DNA from 2 places in the Ruminococcus sp. OA3 genome. Region 1 is predicted to be linked to the other one. Evidence: predicted binding sites of a transcription regulator. Region 1 holds the regulator's gene; the other holds the start of a gene.
What was found. Region 1 encodes Rex, which represses fermentation and respiration genes when NADH is low (regulators of the CRP and FNR family bind a similar motif). Its sites were predicted from a motif close to ATTGTTAANNNNTTAACAAT; they were not measured.
Positions count from the first base shown of each region.

Region 1 (7,447 bases):
ATACAATGTATCTGCCGGACACTCTCTTCTGTGTCAGAAAAGCCGATACGGCTCATGCCTGTATCCAGTGCAATGTGTACATGAACCATTTTATTTGCTTCTTTTCCGGCGTCAGAAAGTTCCTTTGCCATGGAAAGCGTAAAGACAGCCGGTCTCAGCTCATATCGCACGACCGTCTCATAATCTTCCTCAAACACAAATCCCAGGATCAACACGGGTTTTTTTATCCCGTGCTCACGCAGCTGGACGGCTTCCTCCGTTGTCGCAACTGCAAATCCCCAGAGATAGTCATAATGTTCTACAAGCCTGGCGATCCTCACAGCGCCGTGACCGTAACCGTCCGCTTTGATGACAGCCACCATCCTGGTATCCTCTTTGATATTTGCCCTCATCTGTCTGAAGTTCTCTTCTATCGCATCCAGGCTGATCCTGGCAGCGATTCTGCTGTCTGATTTCATACTTTCCCTTCTTCCGTATTGTTACCATCATTTTTTATACAGTCCGGTATCTCTTCCAACAGATTTCCGGCCATAACAGAAGCTTCCCCTGCTTTCCGGGATGCTGCTTCCCCTGCACAGCCGTGCAGCCAGACCCCGAGTGCTGCGGCCTCTCTCGCCGGCATGCCTGACCCCAGAAGGCCGAGGATCATTCCCGTCAGCACATCCCCGCTTCCGGCTGTGGCCATTCCACTGTTTCCCGATGTATTGATGAATATCATCCCGTCAGGATCAGCGATAACGGTCCTGGCATCTTTCTGTACACACACCGTATGATAGTTTCGTGCAAACTCAGATGCCGTCTTCAGACGGTCTTTCTGAATCTGAGAAATACCCATTTTTGTCAGCCTGCTCATTTCTCCGAGATGAGGAGTTACAATACAGGGGCATTTCAACCCCTTCAGCCTGTCCGTATCTCTTGAAAGCAGATTAAGCCCGTCCGCATCGATAACAAGAGGAACCCGGCAGGCTGCAAGTACATGGTCCAAAAGTTTTTCCGCCGTCCGTGAGGTTCCAAGCCCTGGACCGATTCCAATCACATCCGCCCAGCTGATCGCATCATCAAGGCCTGACAGATTCGGGTCCCCGTCATCATAGACAGACAACATGGCTTCGGGAAACTGCTGCTGCAAAATTACACGATTTTCTCTGACCGTATGAATTTTTACCATACCGGCTCCCGTTAAAAAGCCAGCCATACCGCTTAGATAAGATGCTCCGCACATGTTCACCGATCCCGCGATCAGCAGTATTTTACCAAAGGTGCCTTTGTTCCCCCCGGGATTTCGGCGTTTCATCCATGAGCGGTCTTTTTTATCTATCTGGTGAATATCCGGCTGATAAACAGTGTTTTCCACCTCGTAGATTCCGATATCACAGACCTTCAGCCTGCCGGCAAAATCCGCACCCGGATACATCAAAAGTCCCGGTTTTGCAAATGCAAAAGTCACTGTCACATCCGCCCGGATAGCCGCCCCCAAAATTTCTGCCGTATTTCCATGTATACCGGACGGGATATCGACAGCCAGTACTTTTGCACATGATGCGTTGACTTTTTGAAACAGCGTACAGTACTGAGGAGAAAGCTTACGTGACAAACCGATTCCAAAAACGGAATCTACTATAGTAGTATATTCAGCCGGGTCCGGGTTGTTTACAAAGGTTGTACCATAATTTTCTGCAATTTCTTTCTGAGTTTTATTTTCTTCGCTGCGATGCGCGTCACTTCCTGTCAGGCATATGGATACATCATACCCCGCCAGATGCAGGATGCGTCCGATGGCGATCCCGTCACCGCCGTTATTTCCGGTTCCGCAAAGTATCAAAACCTGTTCCAGGGGAAATTCCCGTTCCAATACCTCGACACAGGCAAGTGCCGCCCGCTCCATAAGGACCAGCGACGGTATGCCCATTTTCCTGATCGTATATTCATCCGCTTCCTTCATCTGCCGTGTGGTAACAACACGTCTCATAAAACAACCTCCCCGAAAGCAAAACAATGTTGTACCCGATCCGCCTTCTCGCATCCGCAGGTACAACATCCTCTACATTTTTTTCTGTTCATTTTCTGCATGTGTCAGGTTATAGGAAAGCCGCATCAGGCTTTCTGACAGATGTACATTTTCTACGATAATATCTGAAGGAAGAACCAGATTTAAATCGATATGTGCAAAATTCCAGATCGCCTTGATTCCATTTGCAACCAGAAGCTCTGCGACTTCCTTTGCGCTGTCTTTCGGAATCGTAAGTGTTGCGATCTCAACTCTGTATTCCTCCAGAAACTGCGGAAGTTCATCCAGCATCTGTATGCCGATCCCACGTACCATACTTCCTTTCAGATTTGGATTGGTATCAAAAATACCGATGATCTTAAAACCCCGCTTCTCAAATTTAACATAATTGGCAAGAGCCTGACCCAAATGACCGGCGCCGATGATAATCATGGAATGTACATGGTCGAGCCCCAGAATTCTGCCAATCTCATTATAGAGAAACCTCACATTATAACCATAACCCTGCTGACCAAAGCCGCCGAAGTTGTTCAGATCCTGACGAATCTGTGAAGCTGTTACCTTCATCTGTTTGCTCAAATCGTTGGACGAGATGCGTTCCACACCATTCTCGAGCAGTTCGCCCAGATAACGGTAATATCTTGGTAACCTCGTGATGACTGCTTTGGAAATTCCCTTTCCGTCCAAAACCAGATCCTCCTGTCTTATACCTCGTTTTATTATATCTTTTTGTTATAAGTTTGTCAAACAGAACGCTGTTTTTCTTGTATTTTTTTCATACTTTTCATATAATGGAGACAGTCAGCAGATTATAGATGATAAGGAGATACAATTACCAATGATATTATCATGCCACAATATAGAAAAATCTTTTGGAACCAATATTATATTACATGACGCTTCCTTTCACATCGAGGACCACGAGAAAACTGCTCTTGTCGGTGCGAACGGCACCGGAAAATCCACAATGCTGAAAATCATTGCAGGTGAAATGCCAGGGGACAGCGGCGAGGTAATCCTGGCAAAAAACAGGACGCTGGGGTATCTGGCACAGCATCAGGATATGAACAGCAACGCCTCCCTCTACGATGAAGTGCTGGAAATCAAACGTCCCGTTCTTCAGATGGAAGAAACGATGCGGCAGATGGAAGAAACCATGAAGAACCTTGCAGGCGCAGAACTTGAGCGGCTGATGGAGAGTTATCACCGCATCTGTGAAAAATTCGAGCTTGAAAACGGCTACGCATGCAGAAGTGAAGTTACCGGCGTACTGAAAGGACTCGGTTTTGAGGAAGATGATTTTTCCAAAACCATCAGTACCTTATCCGGAGGTCAGAAAACACGTGTCGCACTCGGAAAACTGCTGCTGCAGAAACCGGATGTGCTCCTGCTCGATGAGCCGACTAACCATCTTGACATTGACTCCATTGCCTGGCTGGAATCATTTTTACAGCGCTATCCCGGAGCTGTCCTGATCGTATCTCACGACCGTTATTTTATCGACCGCATCGTAACGAAAGTCTTCGAACTGGAGCAGTCAGTCCTGACAACATATACAGGCAATTATTCCGATTACGCAAAAAAACGCACACAGGTGCGCGCGGCAAAGATCAAGGCATATCTAAACCAGCAGCAGGAAATCCGGCATCAGGAGGAGGTTATCGCCAAACTGAAATCTTTCAACCGTGAAAAGTCCATCAAACGTGCAGAGAGCCGCGAAAAAATGCTGGAAAAAATCGAAGTCCTGGAAAAACCTCAGGAGGTCAATGATGAGATGCGTCTGATCCTGGAGCCATGCATTCAAAGCGGAAATGACGTACTGTCCGTAGAATCTCTCTCCAAATCCTATCCTGGGCTGCGCCTGTTTCATGACCTTTCTTTTGAAGTCAAACGCGGTGAACGCGTAGCAATCATCGGTGCAAACGGAACAGGAAAAACTACGATCCTGAAAATATTGAATCAGCTGATCGAGCCGGACGCCGGGTGCTTTACGCTGGGGAGCAACGTTCATATCGGATACTACGATCAGGAACACCATGTACTTGACATGGAAAAAACTATCTTCCAGGAAATATCCGATGCATTTCCCGACCTGACCGGGACGCGGATCCGTAACGTACTCGCTGCGTTTTTATTTACCGGAGATGATGTCTTTCAGCAGATCAGGACCTTAAGCGGCGGAGAGCGCGGACGTGTGTCTCTTGCAAAACTGATGCTTTCCAATGCTAATTTTCTGATATTGGATGAGCCTACGAACCACCTGGACATCACCTCAAAAGAAATTCTGGAACAGGCGCTGAACCAGTACACCGGAACCGTGTTGTATGTGTCACATGACCGCTATTTTATCAATCAGACTGCGACACGTATACTGGATCTCGTAAACGAGACGTTCGTCAATTATATTGGGAATTATGATTATTATGTTGAAAAAAAGGACGAACTCACACTTCGCTGTACAACCGGAAAACCCGCAGAAGAAATACCGGAGGAACCGTCTAAGACAAAGATTTCCTGGCAGCAGCAGAAAGAAGAACAGGCCCGCAGGCGAAAACGTGAAAATGATCTGAAGAAATTGGAATCTGATATTTCTGCTCTGGAAGCGCGCAGCAGTGACATTGATGAAATACTCATTCTTCCGGAAGTGGCAACAGATCCTGCGAAATGCATTGAATTGTCGTCAGAACAGGCGGATATTCAGATGAAGCTGGAGGAACTGTATGGGCAATGGGAAATACTTGCAGAATAAATCATTAAAAAGAGGCGTCTGATAATACAATCAGACGCCTCCTGCCGTTGTTATTTATTTTTCCAGCTCTTTGCGGATCTCCAGGATAAAATCTTTGCTGTTAAGTACAGTCGGATTCTGAATAGATGTGATCAGGGCAAGATCTTTTGTCATCTTTCCGCTTTCAATCGTTGTGAGCGTGGCCTTTTCCAGCCGGTCTGCAAAATCACACAGCTCTGAAATGCCATCCATCTCTCCTCTCTTTCTGAGAGCACCGGTCCATGCAAATATCGTTGCCACGGAGTTTGTTGAGGTTTCTTCTCCGTTTAAGTGTTTGTAATAGTGACGCTGAACAGTTCCATGTGCCGCCTCATATTCAAAATATCCGTGAGGAGAAACAAGGACAGAGGTCATCATTGCAAGCGAACCGAATGCTGACGATACCATATCACTCATAACATCACCATCATAATTCTTGCAGGCCCAGATAAATCCGCCTTCTGCTTTCATCACGCGGGCAACGGCATCGTCGATCAGTGTGTAGAAATATTCAATCCCTGCCGCTTCAAATTTCTCTTTATATTCACGGTCATAGATTTCCTGGAAGATATCTTTGAAGGTATGGTCATATTTTTTGGAAATCGTGTCCTTCGTCGCAAACCAGAGATCCTGCTTTGTATCCAGCGCATAGTTGAAACAGCTCTTTGCAAAACTTTCAATTGAGTTATCTAAATTATGCATTCCCTGAGCGATACCCGGTCCTGTAAAATTGTGAACGAGCTCTCTTGTCTCGGTTCCGTCCTCAGCCGTATATACCAGTTCTACCTTACCCGGTCCCGGAACAATCATTTCCGTGTTCTTGTAGACATCCCCATACGCATGCCTTGCAAGCGTGATCGGTTTTTTCCAGTTTTTAACGCAGGGCTCGATCCCCCTGACAACGATCGGTGCGCGGAATACGGTACCGTCCAGCATCGCACGGATGGTTCCGTTCGGGCTTTTATACATTTCTTTTAAGTCATACTCCGTCATTCTTGCGGCGTTCGGTGTGATCGTAGCACACTTTACAGCAACACCGTATTTCTTCGTTGCATTTGCAGAGTCCACAGTCACCTGGTCATCTGTATCATTTCTATGTTTCAGACCCAGATCATAATATTCTGTTTTCAGATCAATAAACGGCAGCAGCAGCTCATCCTTGATCATCTGCCAGAGAATCCGTGTCATCTCATCTCCGTCCATCTCTACCAGCGGGGTCGTCATCTTGATTTTTTCCATAGTATCCTCCTGTATCCATGCCTGATTGTACAATTCTTTACACGCTCTCTATTGTATGCAAATGTCGGATAATTGTCAATAGTTCATAAATTTCTCAAAATCAAATTCTCCCCATCCCTGCTGGTTGTGAGAAAAGCCAAGATCCTTAGCACAGTCCCGCAGCATCATTTTTATTTCCACGTTTGTGAGCAGCGGGTCTTTTTCAAGTGCGAGTGCTATCGCCCCTGAAATATACGGGGTGGACATGGAGGTACCGCTTTTTCTTACGTATTCTGTACCGGATGGTGCAGCAGCGCAGGACAGTATCTCGTGGCCCCTGCAGACGATATCCGGTTTGCAGACACATTCCGCTGTGGGTCCTATCCCGGAAAGCAGATGATGCGCATCGAGCATATCGCTGGAACCGACAGTGATCACTTTCTTGCTGCTCCCCGGTGCCGTGATACTTCCGGGGCGTGGACCACCGTTACCTGCCGCCGCCACAACTACCAGACCCAGATCCCAGAGCACTTCCACTGAGCGTATCAGCTCATCATGCTGCCGCTGATTCTGTGTGATCGATCCGACTGAAATATTGACAATACGGATGTGGAATCTGTCATGATATCTCCTGATCCAGTCGAGCGCACGCAGCGTGTTCTGCTGCATCCCATTCCCCGCTTTGTCGAGCACTTTTAATCCTACCAGATGACACCCCGGTGCTACGCCGTGCCATTTTCCGCCACAGGCTCTTCCGCTTCCGGCTATAATGCCGGACACATGCGTGCCATGACCATTATCATCATAGGGTTCCGACTTTTTCTGTACGAAATCCTGAAAATACAAAATTCTGTTATCGAAATCAATATGGGGAAAGATTCCGGTGTCCAACACAGCCACACCGATGCCTTTCCCCGCATACTTATTAACTTTCAGCATACATAAACCTTCTTGCTTATTTAATATTAACGTATTCAACTGAGGCACATCCTGCCCCGTTTCGCAGGGCAGGAAAAAACTTTCTGATTGACTGTATAAGTTCCTGCATAGGATAGTAAAAAAACAGGACTTCACATATGCCAAATTCTTTGCAGGAAGCAATTATATCCAACGATTATTATGACTACATTATCCCTTCCGTATTTGATTTTTCGACATTGTCCGATATTCTGCCGGAGATCAGGCTTCTCGAAATGGATACTGCGTATTCTCTTCTCAATGTTCCGGCACCGAGGAACACGGCACTTTTAGAGTATACGAGATACAATACCATTCCGAATCTGTTTATGCTGCAGGACACCACCAGCCTGGAGGTATCAGGGATCACACAGGTGCAGAACCTCACCAATCTGAACCTTTCCGGATCTGGTGTACTGATCGGATTTATAGATACCGGAATCGATTATACCAACCGGGTATTCCGTGATGCTGCCGGGAATACGAGAATCGAAGCC
Region 1 covers NZ_JAKNTO010000001.1:2,801,438-2,808,884, forward strand. Annotated here, with positions in the region: gene alr (alanine racemase) at 1-458, opposite strand, end outside; gene MCG98_RS12550 (NAD(P)H-hydrate dehydratase) at 455-1,969, opposite strand; gene MCG98_RS12555 (redox-sensing transcriptional repressor Rex) at 2,042-2,695, opposite strand; gene abc-f (ribosomal protection-like ABC-F family protein) at 2,847-4,757, shown strand; gene MCG98_RS12565 (NADP-dependent isocitrate dehydrogenase) at 4,812-6,014, opposite strand; gene MCG98_RS12570 (S8 family peptidase) at 6,090-6,932, opposite strand; gene MCG98_RS12575 (S8 family peptidase) at 7,070-7,447, shown strand, end outside.

Region 2 (7,447 bases), 240 kb from region 1:
GTGCTGTGGTCCTATCATCAGCTATGGTACAGAAGAGCAGAAGAAAAAATATCTTCCGATGCTGACAAAAGAACGCAAGGTCGGCGCCTTCTGTCTGACAGAGGCAGATGCAGGTTCTGATGCATCCAAGGGAACGACAACTGCTGTTCTCGACGGAGATCATTACATATTGAATGGTTCTAAAATCTTTATTACAAACGGTTATGTAGCAGACATCTTTATTGTATTTGCCATGACAGATCGTTCGAAAGGAACAAAAGGCATCTCTGCATTCATCGTTGAGAAAGATTTCCCGGGATTTTTAGTAGGAAAACACGAAGTTAAGATGGGTCTTCACGGCTCACCGACCTCCGAGATTATTTTCCAGGATTGTATCGTTCCGAAGGAAAATCTGCTGGGTGTAGAAGGCAAAGGATTTGGTATCGCCATGGCTACACTGGATGGCGGACGTATCGGTATTGCCGCTCAGGCTCTCGGTATCGCAGAAGGTGCTTACAAAGAGGCTATGGATTTTGCGAAAGTTCGTGTTCAGTTTGGCAGACCGATTTCCAAATTCCAGAATTCTCAGTTTGTATTTGCTGATATGCATGTTGGCATTGAAGCAGGCAGGCTGCTCACTTACAAGGCGGCTATCGCTAAAAGCACACAGAAACGTTTTACTCTGGAAGCTGCAACAGCGAAACTGTTCTGCTCTGAGCTGGCTAACAAAACAGCTACAAAAGCACTTCAGATGTGTGGTGGATATGGTTACACCAACGATTATCCGCTTGAACGTATGATGCGTGATGCCAAGATCACAGAGATTTATGAAGGAACCTCTGAGATCCAGCGTGTCGTAATTTCCGGAAATATTCTGAATTAAGGAGGAGATACGAGTCATGAAAATAATTGTTTGTGTAAAACAGGTACCAGATACCTCCGGCAAACTCGCAGTAAATCCTGACGGAACACTGAACCGGGCTTCCATGGAGACGATCACAAATCCTGATGACCTGAATGCTGTTGAGGCAGCACTGAAATTAAAAGACGAGACAGGCTGCGAAGTGATCGCAGTGACAATGGGCCCGCCACCTGCAGAAGGAATGCTGCGTGAGATCATGGCCCGCGGAGCAGATAAAGGAGTACTGATCTCTGCGCGTGAGTTCGGCGGATCCGATACATATGCAACATCCCAGATCATCGCAGCAGCGATCGAACATATGGGTCTTGAGAAAGACGATATTGTATTCTGCGGACGTCAGGCGATCGACGGAGACACTGCACAGGTAGGTCCTCAGATCGCAGAGAAGCTGAATCTGCCGCAGGTAACATACGCACAGAACATCTGTAAAGACGGGGACACACTGACAGTACAGCGTGCACTGGAAGACGGATATATGACGATCAAGGTACAGACTCCGTGTATGATCACATGCATCAAAGAGCTGAACGAACCGCGTTATATGAGCATTGGCGGAATCTATGAAGCATATGAGAAGCCGATGGAAGTGTTTGATTACAACACACTGAAAGACAGCCCGCTCATCGATGTAAATAACATCGGCCTTGCAGGTTCTCCGACAAACATTCTGACATCTTTCACACCGCCACAGAAGGGGGCAGGTCAGATGCTTGAGGGCGCAGACCAGGAAACATGTGATAAACTGGCAGGAATGCTCGCTGAGAAACATATGATCTAAGAGAGGAGAAAGAGGACATGCAAAATTTCGATAGTAGTAATGTATCTGCTTTTAAGGATGTATGGGTATTCTGCGAGCAGAGAGAAGGTAAACTGATGCCGACTGACTTCGAGCTTCTGTCCGAAGGCCGTCGTCTGGCAGATGAGCTTGGAGTAAAACTGGTAGGACTTCTTCTTGGAGACAACGTAGAAGGCCTTGCAAAAGAGCTGGGTGGATACGGGGCAGACAAAGTGATCGTAGCAGATCATCAGCTGCTTGGAGTATACACAACAGACGGATATACAAAGGTAATCTGCGACATTGTAGCAGAAGAGAAACCGGAGATCTTCCTGATCGGAGCATCCAACATCGGCCGTGACCTGGGTCCGCGCTGTGCGGCACGTCTTCACACGGGACTGTGTGCAGACTGTACACACCTGGATGTAGATGTAGCAAACTATCAGGAGTTCCTGAGAAACAACTCCGTACTGCCGGAAGACAGGATCTCGAAGACGAATACAGCAAGAGTGCTGGGACAGCCTCATGATGTAGCGAAAGACCTGAAGATGACCCGTCCGGCATTCGGAGGAAACCTGATGGCGACGATCATCTGCCCGAGATTCCGTCCGTCCATGGCAACCGTAAGGCCAGGCGTGCTGAAAAAAGGTGCATTTGACGAAGCGAAGGCAAACGCAGTAGAAGTAGTAAAAGCAAATGTAGAGCTGTCAGAAGCAGATATGCAGACAGAAGTTGTAGAGGTAATAAAGGCAGCGAAGAAGCTGGTAGACCTGGTAGGAGCAGAATATGTCGTATCCGTAGGCCGTGGTATTTCTTCGAACGTAGAAGAGGGTATCAGGATCGCTCATGATCTGGCAGATGCACTCGGCGGCGTAGTGGGAGGATCCCGTGCAGCGATCGACAGCGGCTGGCTGACAGCAGACCATCAGGTAGGCCAGACTGGAAAGACAGTACATCCGAAGATCTATGTGGCATTGGGGATTTCCGGAGCGATCCAGCACAAGGCGGGAATGCAGGAATCAGAGTGCATCATCGCAGTCAACAAAAATGCGTCGGCACCGATCTTTGAGATTGCGGATTACGGTATCACCGGAGACCTGTTCAAGGTAGCCCCGATGCTGGTTGAAGCAATCAAAGCCGTGAAAGCTGCTAAATAAGATTATGAAAGAAGGCTCAGCGTCCAGACATACACGGAAGGGCAGTCTGGGCCTTTTTCATTAGGCAGGACACGCAAAGTGCCGTCGTATTTTGGTATTTCCAGGAAAATTTTCATGAAAAAGAAAAACTTCAGGTGAAATACCTACAAAAATATTGATTTTTTATTAACAAACAGCTATAATATTTTTATGAGAAGTTTTAACCGGTGAAAGCCGTGCTGTGAACCGGAAAACTTGACGGGAAGTTATAAGGCTGAGGTGTAACCCCCAAAAAAACATAAAGTAAAAGGAGATAATGACTGTGAACTTTCAACTAACAAAGGAACAAGAACTTGTCAGAAAAATGGTTGCAGAATTCGCTGAGAACGAAGTGAAACCGATTGCTGCAGAAATTGATGTCACAGAAAAATTCCCAATGGAAAATGTACAGAAGCTTTTCCGTTATGGCGTTATGGGAATGAACATGCCTAAAGAATACGGCGGAGCAGGAGCTGATGATGTTGCCTATGCAATGGCAGTGGAAGAGCTCGCAAAGAAATGCGCGGCGACAGCTGTAATCGTTGCGGCTCATAACTCACTTGCATGCTGGCCGATCCTGAAATTCGGCACAGAGGAGCAGAAGAAAAAATATCTGACTCAGATGACAAGCGGTACGATCGGTGCTTTCTGTCTGACAGAGCCTGAAGCAGGTACAGATGCAGCGGCACAGCAGACAACAGCTGTTCTTGACGGCGATCACTATGTGCTGAATGGCAACAAGATCTTTATCACAAACGGTGGTGTTGCAGATATCTTTGTTGTATTTGCAATGACGGATCCTTCCAAGGGGACAAGGGGCATCTCTGCGTTTATCGTTGAGTCTTCATATCCTGGATTCTCCCGCGGTCAGGTGGAAGATAAGATGGGAATCCGCGCTTCTTCTACAACAGAGATTGTTTTTGAAGACTGTATTGTTCCGAAGGAGAATCTGCTCGGCGTAGAAGGAAAAGGCTACAATGTTGCCATGGCTACACTGGACGGCGGACGTATCGGTATTGCCGCTCAGGCTCTCGGTATTGCACAGGGCGCACAGGATGAGCTGGTATCATATGTACAGCAGAGAGTTCAGTTTGGCAAACCGCTTTCCAAATTCCAGAATACACAGTTCCAGATTGCCGATATGGAAGCCCGTATCTGCGCAGCGCGCTGGCTGGTATATGACGCTGCGAGCAGAAAGTACTTAAGCTCCCAGGGACAGAAAATTTCTTATGGAAAAGAATCTGCTATGGCTAAGTTATTTGCTGCTGAGACAGCGATGGCCGTTACAACGAAAGTTGTTCAGCTCCATGGTGGTTACGGATATATCAAAGAATACCCGGTTGAGCGTATGATGAGAGACGCTAAGATCACAGAGATCTATGAGGGAACATCAGAAGTTCAGAGAATGGTAATCGCTAAAAACGTAATCAAATAAACAGGAGGAAAGATAATCATGAAAATAATTGTTTGTGTAAAACAGGTACCAGATACCTCCGGCAAACTCGCAGTAAATCCTGACGGAACACTGAACCGGGCTTCCATGGAGACGATCACAAATCCTGATGACCTGAATGCTGTTGAGGCAGCACTGAAATTAAAAGACGAGACAGGCTGCGAAGTGATCGCAGTGACAATGGGCCCGCCACCTGCAGAAGGAATGCTGCGTGAGATCATGGCCCGCGGAGCAGATAAAGGAGTACTGATCTCTGCGCGTGAGTTCGGCGGATCCGATACATATGCAACATCCCAGATCATCGCAGCAGCGATCGAACATATGGGTCTTGAGAAAGACGATATTGTATTCTGCGGACGTCAGGCGATCGACGGAGACACTGCACAGGTAGGTCCTCAGATCGCAGAGAAGCTGAATCTGCCGCAGGTAACATACGCACAGAACATCTGTAAAGACGGGGACACACTGACAGTACAGCGTGCACTGGAAGACGGATATATGACGATCAAGGTACAGACTCCGTGTATGATCACATGCATCAAAGAGCTGAACGAACCGCGTTATATGAGCATTGGCGGAATCTATGAAGCATATGAGAAGCCGATGGAAGTGTTTGATTACAACACACTGAAAGACAGCCCGCTCATCGATGTAAATAACATCGGCCTTGCAGGTTCTCCGACAAACATTCTGACATCTTTCACACCGCCACAGAAGGGGGCAGGTCAGATGCTTGAGGGCGCAGACCAGGAAACATGTGATAAACTGGCAGGAATGCTCGCTGAGAAACATATGATCTAAGAGAGGAGAAAGAGGACATGCAAAATTTCGATAGTAGTAATGTATCTGCTTTTAAGGATGTATGGGTATTCTGCGAGCAGAGAGAAGGTAAACTGATGCCGACTGACTTCGAGCTTCTGTCCGAAGGCCGTCGTCTGGCAGATGAGCTTGGAGTAAAACTGGTAGGACTTCTTCTTGGAGACAACGTAGAAGGCCTTGCAAAAGAGCTGGGTGGATACGGGGCAGACAAAGTGATCGTAGCAGATCATCAGCTGCTTGGAGTATACACAACAGACGGATATACAAAGGTAATCTGCGACATTGTAGCAGAAGAGAAACCGGAGATCTTCCTGATCGGAGCATCCAACATCGGCCGTGACCTGGGTCCGCGCTGTGCGGCACGTCTTCACACGGGACTGTGTGCAGACTGTACACACCTGGATGTAGATGTAGCAAACTATCAGGAGTTCCTGAGAAACAACTCCGTACTGCCGGAAGACAGGATCTCGAAGACGAATACAGCAAGAGTGCTGGGACAGCCTCATGATGTAGCGAAAGACCTGAAGATGACCCGTCCGGCATTCGGAGGAAACCTGATGGCGACGATCATCTGCCCGAGATTCCGTCCGTCCATGGCAACCGTAAGGCCAGGCGTGCTGAAAAAAGGTGCATTTGACGAAGCGAAGGCAAACGCAGTAGAAGTAGTAAAAGCAAATGTAGAGCTGTCAGAAGCAGATATGCAGACAGAAGTTGTAGAGGTAATAAAGGCAGCGAAGAAGCTGGTAGACCTGGTAGGAGCAGAATATGTCGTATCCGTAGGCCGTGGTATTTCTTCGAACGTAGAAGAGGGTATCAGGATCGCTCATGATCTGGCAGATGCACTCGGCGGCGTAGTGGGAGGATCCCGTGCAGCGATCGACAGCGGCTGGCTGACAGCAGACCATCAGGTAGGCCAGACTGGAAAGACAGTACATCCGAAGATCTATGTGGCACTGGGGATTTCCGGAGCGATCCAGCACAAGGCGGGAATGCAGGAATCAGAGTGCATCATCGCAGTCAACAAAAATGCGTCGGCACCGATCTTTGAGATTGCGGATTACGGTATCACCGGAGACCTGTTCAAGGTAGCCCCGATGCTGGTTGAGGCAATCAAAGCCGTGAAAGCTGCTAAATAATACAATTTGGAGGTAATGCCTAATGATGACTCGGGAAGAATACTTTGAGAGTTTAAGAAAATTAAACCTGAAAGTATATATGTTTGGAGAATTAGTAGAAAATCCGGTTGACAATCCCATCATCCGCCCGTCCCTGAATTCTATCGGGATGACATATGAGCTGGCTAACCAGCCGGAGTATGAGGATTTGATGACCGCCACTTCTTCTTTGAACGGTCAGAAGGTCAACCGCTTTACTCATCTTCATCAGAGTACGGAAGATCTTGTGAAAAAAGTTAAAATGTTACGTCTGTTGGGCCAGAAGACCGGATCCTGTTTTCAGAGATGTGTTGGTATGGATGCCAACAATGCGGTTTTCTCTACTACATATGAAATTGATGAGGCTTGCGGCACGAACTATCATGAGAATTTCAAGAACTTTTTAAATGATGTTCAGCTGAAGGACCTGGTTGTCGACGGTGCGATGACAGACCCGAAAGGTGACCGTTCCTTATCACCGAGCAAACAGGCCGACCCGGACAGTTATCTGCGCGTTGTAGAACGCCGTCCGGATGGTGTGGTTGTTCGCGGTGCGAAGGCTCATCAGACTGGTATCGTGAATTCTCACGAGGTTCTTGTCATGCCGACGATTGCAATGAAACCCGATGATAAGGATTATGCAATTTCATTTGCAGTTCCTACAGATTCGGAAGGTATCTTCATGATCTACGGGCGTCAGTCCTGTGATACCCGTAAGACGGAAAAGGGTGCTGACATTGATCTCGGTAATAAAGAGTTCGGAGGACATGAAGCGCTGGTCATCTTTGATAATGTTTTCGTTCCAAATGAGCGAATCTTTATGAATGGAGAGACTGAATTTGCCGGCATGCTGGTAGAACGCTTCTCCGGATATCATCGCCAGAGCTACGGCGGATGTAAGGTAGGTGTGGGTGACGTCCTGATCGGTGCTACGGCTCTGGCAGCAGAGTACAACGGTGCAGCTAAGGCTTCCCACGTAAAAGACAAACTGATTGAGATGACGCATCTCAATGAAACATTATTCAGCTGTGGTGTTGCCTGTTCCTGTGAAGGATGCAAGACAAAATCAGGCAACTATATTATTGACCTGCTGCTGGCGAATGTCTGCAAACAGAATATCACCCGATTTCCTTATGAGATCGTACGTCTTGCAGAGGATATCGCAGGCGG
Region 2 covers NZ_JAKNTO010000001.1:2,556,805-2,564,251, forward strand. Annotated here, with positions in the region: gene MCG98_RS11410 (acyl-CoA dehydrogenase) at 1-862, shown strand, start outside; gene acrB (acryloyl-CoA reductase electron transfer subunit gamma) at 879-1,679, shown strand; gene acrA (acryloyl-CoA reductase electron transfer subunit beta) at 1,697-2,833, shown strand; gene MCG98_RS11425 (acyl-CoA dehydrogenase) at 3,135-4,286, shown strand; gene acrB (acryloyl-CoA reductase electron transfer subunit gamma) at 4,305-5,105, shown strand; gene acrA (acryloyl-CoA reductase electron transfer subunit beta) at 5,123-6,259, shown strand; gene MCG98_RS11440 (4-hydroxyphenylacetate 3-hydroxylase family protein) at 6,282-7,447, shown strand, end outside.
Region 2: the regulator Rex is predicted to act here: its motif matches at 2,987-3,006, upstream of MCG98_RS11425 (acyl-CoA dehydrogenase).